DNA from 2 places in the Indioceanicola profundi genome. Region 1 is predicted to be linked to the other one. Evidence: predicted binding sites of a transcription regulator. Region 1 holds the regulator's gene; the other holds the start of a gene.
What was found. Region 1 encodes LexA, which represses DNA repair genes until DNA is damaged. Its sites were predicted from a motif close to ATGTTCTANTTTGGTTC; they were not measured.

Region 2: recA (recombinase RecA) is a predicted target of LexA. The motif match lies at 961-977, and genes of this name have one in related genera.

Annotation. Positions count from the first base shown of each region.
Region 1 is NZ_CP030126.1:1,379,303-1,383,556, forward strand. It holds gene DOL89_RS06550 (molybdopterin molybdotransferase MoeA) at 1-788, shown strand, start outside; gene lexA (transcriptional repressor LexA) at 922-1,629, shown strand; gene DOL89_RS06560 (hypothetical protein) at 1,878-2,249, shown strand; gene DOL89_RS06565 (DUF6460 domain-containing protein) at 2,255-2,536, opposite strand; tRNA gene DOL89_RS06570 (tRNA-Arg) at 2,563-2,639, opposite strand; gene DOL89_RS06575 (ETC complex I subunit) at 2,694-2,999, opposite strand; tRNA gene DOL89_RS06580 (tRNA-Pro) at 3,217-3,293, opposite strand; gene DOL89_RS06585 (reverse transcriptase/maturase family protein) at 3,284-4,254, opposite strand, start outside.
Region 2 is NZ_CP030126.1:1,160,376-1,164,629, forward strand. It holds gene DOL89_RS05465 (hybrid sensor histidine kinase/response regulator) at 1-170, shown strand, start outside; gene DOL89_RS05470 (hypothetical protein) at 187-648, opposite strand; gene recA (recombinase RecA) at 1,068-2,144, shown strand; gene alaS (alanine--tRNA ligase) at 2,352-4,254, shown strand, end outside.

The sequences.
Region 1 (4,254 bases):
AGGGAAATATCGGCTTGAGGACGGGCCAACGTGTCGGCGTCCGTGGGCTGGCCTTGGCGGCCGCCATGAACGTGCCCTGGCTGATGGTCCGCCGCCGCCCGCGCGTCGCTATTCTGGCCACCGGGGATGAGGTGAACATGCCCGGTGAGCCGCTGGGACCAGGGCAGATTGTCAGTTCCAACGGCCTTACCCTGGCCGCCCTCGTCCGCCGCAGTGGAGGCGAACCCGTGGATTTGGGCGTTGCCCGCGATACGCCGGACAGCTTGCTCGAGCATATGCGGGGCGCTGCCGGATGCGATCTTCTGCTGACGACCGGGGGCGTTTCCGTCGGAGAACATGATCTGGTCAGGGGCGTTCTCGGCACCCAGGGAATGGAACTGGATTTCTGGAAAATCGCCCTTCGCCCCGGCAAGCCCCTGATGTTCGGCCGCATTAGCGAGATGCCGGTCATCGGCCTACCCGGCAATCCGGTCTCGTCCCTGGTCTGTTCCGTTCTATTCGCCCGTCCGCTGCTCATGGCCATGCAGGGCTTGGCCGAGACCGGGCCCGTGACCCGTCGCGCCCGGTTGGGTGCGGACCTGCCGGCGAATGACCGACGGGAGGATTACATGCGGGCAACGTCGCAGCGCGATAGCGATGGAACGGACATCGCGACCCCCTTCCCGCAGCAGGACAGCAGCATGCTGAGCAGGCTTGCCGCGGCAGACTGCCTGATCGTCCGCCCTCCACTCGCCCCGGCAGCTCCTGCCGGTTCGGAAGCCGTCATCATCCCCCTCGACGATCTGTGACCCGAACGATGCTGAGCCGTCCGGGGTAGTTCAAGCAGCCGCCCTTGACGAACGTTGCGAACAAGACTAGAACAGAGGCGGTACATTCCAGGTTTGTTCTAGATTTTGTGGTCCACCGGCCGGGAGAGGCGAAATGCTGACACGCAAGCAACAGGAGCTGCTGCTTTTTATTCATGAGCGGCTGCAGGCCGGCGGCGTGTCTCCCTCCTTCGATGAAATGAAGGATGCCCTTGGGCTCAAGTCCAAGTCCGGCATTCACCGCCTGATCACCGGTCTGGAGGAGCGCGGCTTTATCCGCCGCCTCCCCCACCGCGCTCGCGCGCTGGAAGTGACCCGTCTTCCGGACCAGGTGGCTTCTCCCGCATCAAAGGCAGAGACGACGCCGAAATTCCGTCCCAACGTCATCCGCGGCGACTTCCGTGGGGCTCTGACCGGCCGGGAAAGCCAGCCAGAGGCGGAGGCCGTTTCGCTTCCACTCTACGGCCGCATCGCCGCCGGTCTCCCCATCGAGGCGCTGCGAGATAATTCGAGCAGCATCGATATCCCCGCAGCCATGCTCGCCACGGGAGAGCATTACGCGCTGGAGGTTGCGGGCGATTCGATGATCGAGGCCGGAATCATGGATGGAGACACTGTCATCATCCAGCGCTGCGACACGGCAGAGAACGGTTCCGTCGTCGTGGCGCTTGTGGATGAGAACGAGGTCACGTTGAAGCGGCTGCGCCGCAAGGGCAACTCGATCGCGCTGGAACCCGCCAACCCGAACTATGAAACCCGTGTCTTCGGTGCCGACCGGGTCAGCGTCCAGGGCCGGTTGGTTGGGCTGATCCGCAAGTACTGAGCCTACCGGAAGACGTGCGGGACCTGTCTCCGGATGGAAGCCCTGCATTCGTCCAGATTGGTTGAGGAAGGCCCGGTTCAAGCTGGGCCTTCTTCTGTGTTCGCATTCTTTCTGCCGAAGGCGCGCCGTTTGAGCCGGACCTGCCTCGCCGCAGAGTCGGCTCTGCCGGACCGGTCATTGGCGATGTCTCTGGCGATATCCGCAATTTCGGCTTAGGTTGCTTCTTCTATTCAGGAAGGGGCTCTCCGATGAAGGAGTTGCGCTGCATTGTCTTCACCGACCGAGAGGTCGTCACCGCCATTCTCGACCGGCGGCGCAAGCTCCGCGACACGCTTCCCGAGGGGGATATCAGCGCCGTTGACCTGGTTCCCAGTGAGGGCGGGCTGACGGCGCGTATACGGGTAACAACCGGCCCCGAGTTGAAGATCGGCGAGCAGGAGCTTCAGGCCGCCCTGGTCGCCTTCTGCATGTCCCGGAACGTTCCGCTGCCCGTGGATGCCGACAAAGCCGTGCATCTGATCAAGGGGCGGGCAACGCTGATGGTCACCATGAACTTCCAGAAGGGGGCGCGGCTGATCACTGCGACCATCGCAGAAGGCGTGGGCGGTGCCGGCGGCTGAGCCGTCTATTCGCTGGCCGGCGGCGGTGGCGGCGGGCGCCGGTCGCGTAGAAGTTTAAGCCCGGCGGTAACAGCCACCACGGGCACCACGACCACCGCGCCGGTCAGGATATAGGGAATGGCCCAGTCCACGAAATCGACCGCCAGCCCTGCCACGTCCTTGATCGCTTTCCAGCTATCCTGAAGGATCGTTCTGGGATCGATGGAAAACCAGGACAGGAAGAGCCCGACCAGCAGACAAGCGATCAGAACCTGGATAACGAAGCGCACGCCCGTACCCGCTTTCATCTTTCCACCGCCCGGGTCATGGAAAATGGCGACCCCTGCAGGATTCGAACCTGCGACCGCTCGCTTAGAAGGCGAGTGCTCTATCCAGCTGAGCTAAGGGGCCTGATCTGCGTGGAAGGAAACGCCCGGATGGCTGATCCGGTCGTCCTGACGGACGTCAGAACCGTCCGATGCGTGGCCTGTCGGTACGGAAATTGTCGGCATAGTTCTTGGGCAGAACCTTACGCTCCTGCGGGGCGGCGACATCATAGTCCCAGCCCTTCTTCTCGGCGAAGGCGATGGCATCTTCCTTCGTCTTGAAGCGCAGCCTCACCTGGTTCAGCGTGTCGCCGGAGCTGATCCAGCCCATAAGCGGCTCGGGCCGGCGGGGCGTCTCGATCTCATATTCCAGCAGCCATGAATGAGTCTTGGCACGGCCGGACTGCATCGCGGTCTTGCTGGGCTGATAGATCCGCACCCTCATGGCAAACCCGTCACTTCCATCGTCAACGAATATGGTGGTCGGAGCGCCCGGATTCGAACCGGGGGCCCTCTGCGTAGGATCGACCACCGAGGAGTAGTTAGCAGAGGGAGTGACCAAAGTCATCTCTCGCAAACACCCTATCAATGGTCTTCCTCCGAACCGTGCGTGCAAGTTTCCAAGCACACGGCTCTCCAGTGTCGATTGCTAGTCCCAATGGTGGTCTGGGTGGCGAGATTCGAACTCGCGACCTCCTGCGTCCAAGGCAGGCGCGCTACCAGGCTGCGCTACACCCAGTCCATATGAGTCAGGGAGAGTTCCGATAACCCCTGGCCATCATATAGCCCTCCATGTATCTCCCTATGGTGCGCCTTGCAAACAGGAATTTGCTTTCGGTTCACCTGGGCCATGAGGGCGTTGATGCCCTTGAGTTTCAGGTTCCTCTTCCTAACATGGCGGAGATGGTGCATCTCCACCCCATCAGAACTCCCACAAATGGCACACACCATTCCGAGTTTGCTACGAGTGTATTTACGTGTGAATTGCGTGTAAATATCACCCGTCGGGTTGGCTCCGACCAAGAAGCGACCGGGTTGCCTACGCCAATCTCTATTCAGTCTCAAAGAAGCGATGTGTACAGTGTCATCGGTCTTTCGCTCGAATTTTAGAGCGGAACCTTTGACACGGAACAATCGACGTATTGAGCCTGAACGGTGCTTTGCTGCGAGGGTCTTAGCGGCGGACAGCTGGAGAATAGACTGGACACTTCCTAATCGGCTATAGTTAGCCGCGAAGGAGTAGTAGTTCAGAATTCCCCATAACACTGCATTGTATTGCTCCAGGATTTCGCCATCGTCGAGGTGAATCCATCCACTGACGTGTTTGGGTTTTCCGGCGTGATCGCAGAATCCTTTAGCACGCAAGCGGTCCACAATCCTTCCAATGGGGGCTAAGAGGTTAAGGTTCCAGCCGGTGGTGCGGGCGCGGTATGTCATACCGTTACGCTTCACGGTTGAAACATTCGCCTCGCCCCCCTGACCACGGATGACCGTGCCCAGGAAGAAGGCTTCTTCAGTTCGGGTATGTCTGATGAAGGTCTTATCCGCACTGAGTTCGAGTTTCAGTTCGTCCGCAAGGAACGTCCTGATTCGCGACTTCAGTTCTTCGGCGAGATGCTTCGGACCGGTCACTCCCATGATCCAATCGTCCGCATAGCGGATGTATTGGATACGGACGTAATTGGGGTCATTCACATCAT
Region 2 (4,254 bases), 220 kb from region 1:
TCAAGGAAGTCCGGAAGTTCCGGCCGGAGATAAAGGTGATCTTCATTTCCGGCTATACCGAGGACCGGTTCCGGAGCGCCATGGACGACGGTGAAACGCTGGAGTTCCTGCCCAAGCCGTTCAGCCTGAAGCAACTCGCCTCCAAGGTGAAGGAAGTCATGTCGGGCTGAAGCGCGACCGCTTCCATTATTCCCGTTCCACCCAGTCCCCCTCCGGCGTCAGGCAGAGCTGTGACGCGCCCGGCGTTGCGGCCGGCTGGCAGTAGCCCGGAACATCCGGGTCCGCCGCGCCCAGGTTCGGCGTGGTGATCGACCGGAGATCGGGGAAGGGGGCTCCCGGAATTCCTTGCACCGCATAGGGGTCGCCGCCCAGCAGCGGCGAGTCCAGACCGGTGATGAGGCCGGCGGGGGGCGTTCCCAGAGCGACTTCCGGCTCCCGCTCCCGACCGTAGAGCCTTTCATAAGGGTCGGTCGGCATCGAACCCGCTGCCGTGCCGCTCCAACTCGGACCGCGCGGCTCCAGGCCCCGGCCGGCAGGGGCGTACCAGCCGCGGTCGTCGAGCGCGCTCTGGGCGAGCGCGCTTGCGCCAGGCGTGGTCAGCAGGACGGCAAGGGCGGCCAGCCCTGTGGTCCGGAGCAATGGTAGCATCCCGGCCTCCTCACATTTCGTGACTATCCAGGTGGTAACAATCTGGCAGCCTTCAGGGTCCCTGGCAGCGGGCGGGATAGGCGTTTCGTACTGTCGAGAATCCCCGGCCAAATCGACTCGGCTGGGGTGTTCGCGCCTTGTTCAGGCTGGTCGGACACCCATATCAAGGGTCCCCCGCCGGCGGGCCTCAGGACGGTGATCCCCCCTCCGCCGTCCACCCCAGCCTTCCGGCGGGTCCCACCACCCATCTGTCGACTTCCATCACTGTCGCGTTCTGTGCAGCCACAGCCTCCGTTCCGTTCGCCTGAATGAGAACAGAACGAAAACGAATTCGCTTGGCGGCGAAGAACAAACACGGTACATTCCATGCGAGTTGAACACCCGCATGGCTCGTGCGAGAAGGAAGGGGAGACAGTCACATGTCGGCAGCTCCACTGCGTCTGGTTGAAACACCCATGGACAAACAAAAAGCCCTCGACGCCGCCCTCGGCCAGATCGAACGTGCCTTCGGCAAGGGTTCGATCATGAAACTCGGCACGCGCGAGCTGCCGACCGAGGCTGACGTTATTTCATCCGGCTCGCTGGGCCTTGATATCGCGCTCGGCATTGGCGGTTTCCCCCGTGGCCGCATTATCGAGATCTACGGTCCGGAAAGCTCGGGCAAGACCACCTTGGCCCTGCACGCCATCGCGCAGGCCCAGAAGACCGGGGGCGTCTGCGCCTTCGTGGACGCGGAGCATGCGCTCGACCCGTCCTACGCCCGCAAGCTGGGCGTGGACATCGACGAGCTGCTGATCTCCCAGCCCGATGCCGGTGAGCAGGCGCTGGAAATCGCCGACACGCTGGTCCGCTCCGGTGCCATCGACGTGCTGGTGATCGACTCCGTGGCCGCACTGGTTCCGCGGGCCGAGCTGGAAGGCGAGATGGGCGACAGCCATGTCGGCCTGCATGCCCGCCTGATGAGCCAGGCGCTCCGCAAGCTGACCAGCTCGATCAGCAAGTCGAAGTGCATGGTCATCTTCATCAACCAGATCCGCCTGAAGATCGGCGTGATGTTCGGCAATCCGGAGACGACCACGGGCGGCAACGCCCTGAAGTTCTACGCCTCCGTCCGTCTGGACATCCGCCGTATCGGCGCGATCAAGGACCGCGACACGGTGGTTGGCAATCAGACCCGCGTGAAGGTGGTGAAGAACAAGATGGCCCCGCCGTTCCGGGTGGTGGAGTTCGACATCATGTATGGCGAGGGTGTCTCCAAAGTGGGCGAGCTGCTCGACCTCGGCATCCAGGCCGGCGTGGTGGAGAAGTCCGGCGCCTGGTTCTCCTATGATGGCACCCGCATCGGCCAGGGCCGCGAGAACGCCAAGACGTTCCTGCGGAACAACCCGGAAATTTCCGGCGCCATCGAGCAGAAGGTCCGGGCCAATGCCGGCATCGTCGCCGGCGCCATGATGGGCACCCCGGAAGCCGACGCCGACGCTTCCAGCCCGGATTGATCCGGCAGACCCAAACGCCCGGCCACATCGGCCGGGCGTTTTTCTTTGCGCGGCGTGAGGATGGACGGCGCAGGCGCGCCCAGTCCGGTGCCGGTAATCATCATCCTCTGTCCCAGGGCGTGGACAGTCCCCATGTTGCCACGGTAGAACCTCCGTTCCTGCGACGCCCGTCGCATTTGCATCAAGCTTCGGACCAGAGCCGGCATCATGAGCAGCAAGAAGACCGCCAACGACATCCGCGCCACCTTCCTGGACTACTACAAGTCCCAAGGCCATGCCGTGGTGGACTCATCGCCGTTGGTGCCGCGCAACGACCCCACGCTGATGTTCACCAATGCCGGCATGGTGCAGTTCAAGAACGTCTTCACGGGGCAGGAGGTGCGGCCCTACAGCCGCGCCACGACTTCGCAGAAGTGCGTCCGCGCCGGCGGCAAGCATAACGACCTCGAAAATGTCGGCTACACCGCTCGGCACCACACCTTCTTCGAGATGCTGGGTAATTTCAGCTTCGGCGACTATTTCAAGGACGATGCGATCAAGTTCGCCTGGGACCTGATCACCAAGGAATTCGGCCTGCCGAAGGAGAAGCTGTGCGTCACCGTCTATCACACGGACGATGAGGCGGCGGCCATCTGGAAGAAAGTGGCCGGATTCGGCGACGACAAGATCATCCGCATTCCGACCTCCGATAATTTCTGGATGATGGGCGACACCGGCCCCTGTGGCCCCTGTTCGGAGATCTTCTACGATCACGGCCCTCACATCGCCGGCGGCCCGCCGGGCAGCCCGGATGAGGATGGCGACCGTTTCGTCGAAATATGGAATCTCGTCTTCATGCAGTACGAGCAGGTGCCGGACGGGGAGGGCGGCTTCAAGCGCTTGAGCCTGCCGAAGCCCAGCATCGACACCGGCATGGGGCTGGAGCGGCTGACCGCCGTGCTCCAGGGGGTCCACGACAATTACGACACCGATCTTCTCCGTGCCCTGATTCTCGCCTCGGCCGATGCGACGGGCACGTCGCCGGACGGCCCGCATGCGGTGAGCCATCGGGTCATCGCCGACCACCTGCGCGCCTCCGCCTTCCTCATCGCAGACGGCGTCACGCCCTCCAAGGAGGGTCGCGGATACGTGCTGCGCCGGATCATGCGGCGCGCGATGCGCCATGCCCATATCCTGGGCGCCAAGGACCCGGTGATGCACCGGCTCGTTCCTGCCCTGGTGCGCGAGATGGGCGGTCACTATACCGAGCTGCAACGTGCCCAGCCGCTGATCACCGAGACCCTGCGGACGGAGGAAACCCGCTTCAAGGCTCTGCTGGACCGCGGGCTGAAGCTGCTGGCGGATGAGGAGGAGAAGCTCTCCCCCACCGACCCTCTGCCGGGCCAGGTGGCCTTCACGCTCTACGACACCTTCGGTTTCCCGCTGGACCTGACACAGGACGTGCTGCGCGCCAAGAAGCGCCCGGTGGATGTGGACGGCTTCAACGCCGCCATGGAGGAGCAGCGCCGCAAGGCGCGCGCCGCCTGGGCCGGTTCCGGCGAGGCCGCGACCGAAAAGGTGTGGTTCGAACTGAAGGAGGAGGTCGGCGCGACCGAGTTCCTGGGCTACGACACCGAGGTGGCGGAAGGTCAGGTCACGGCCATCCTGACGCCTGCTGGTGAGCGGCTGACCTCTGCCGCGGCTGGCACGGACGTGATCGTCGTCGTCAACCAGACCCCGTTCTACGGCGAATCGGGCGGGCAGGTCGGCGACAGCGGCGTCATGTTCTCGGGCGAGGGCACCGAGGTCACTGTGCGCGACACCACCAAGAAGCTGGGGGCGGTCTTCGCCCATGCTGCAGCAGTGACCAAGGGTAACCTGTCCGTGGGCGACGTGGTGGAAATGCGGGTGGACACCACCCGGCGCGCCGCCATCCGTGCCAACCACTCGGCCACGCACCTGTTGCATGAGGCGCTGCGCCGCCGCCTTGGCGAGCATGTGACGCAGAAGGGCTCGCTCGTTGCGCCGGAGCGGCTGCGCTTCGACATCTCCCAGCCGAATCCATTGTCGGCCGAGGACATCCGCGCCGTGGAGGAGGCGGTGAACGCCCGTATCCTCGGCAATTCCGACG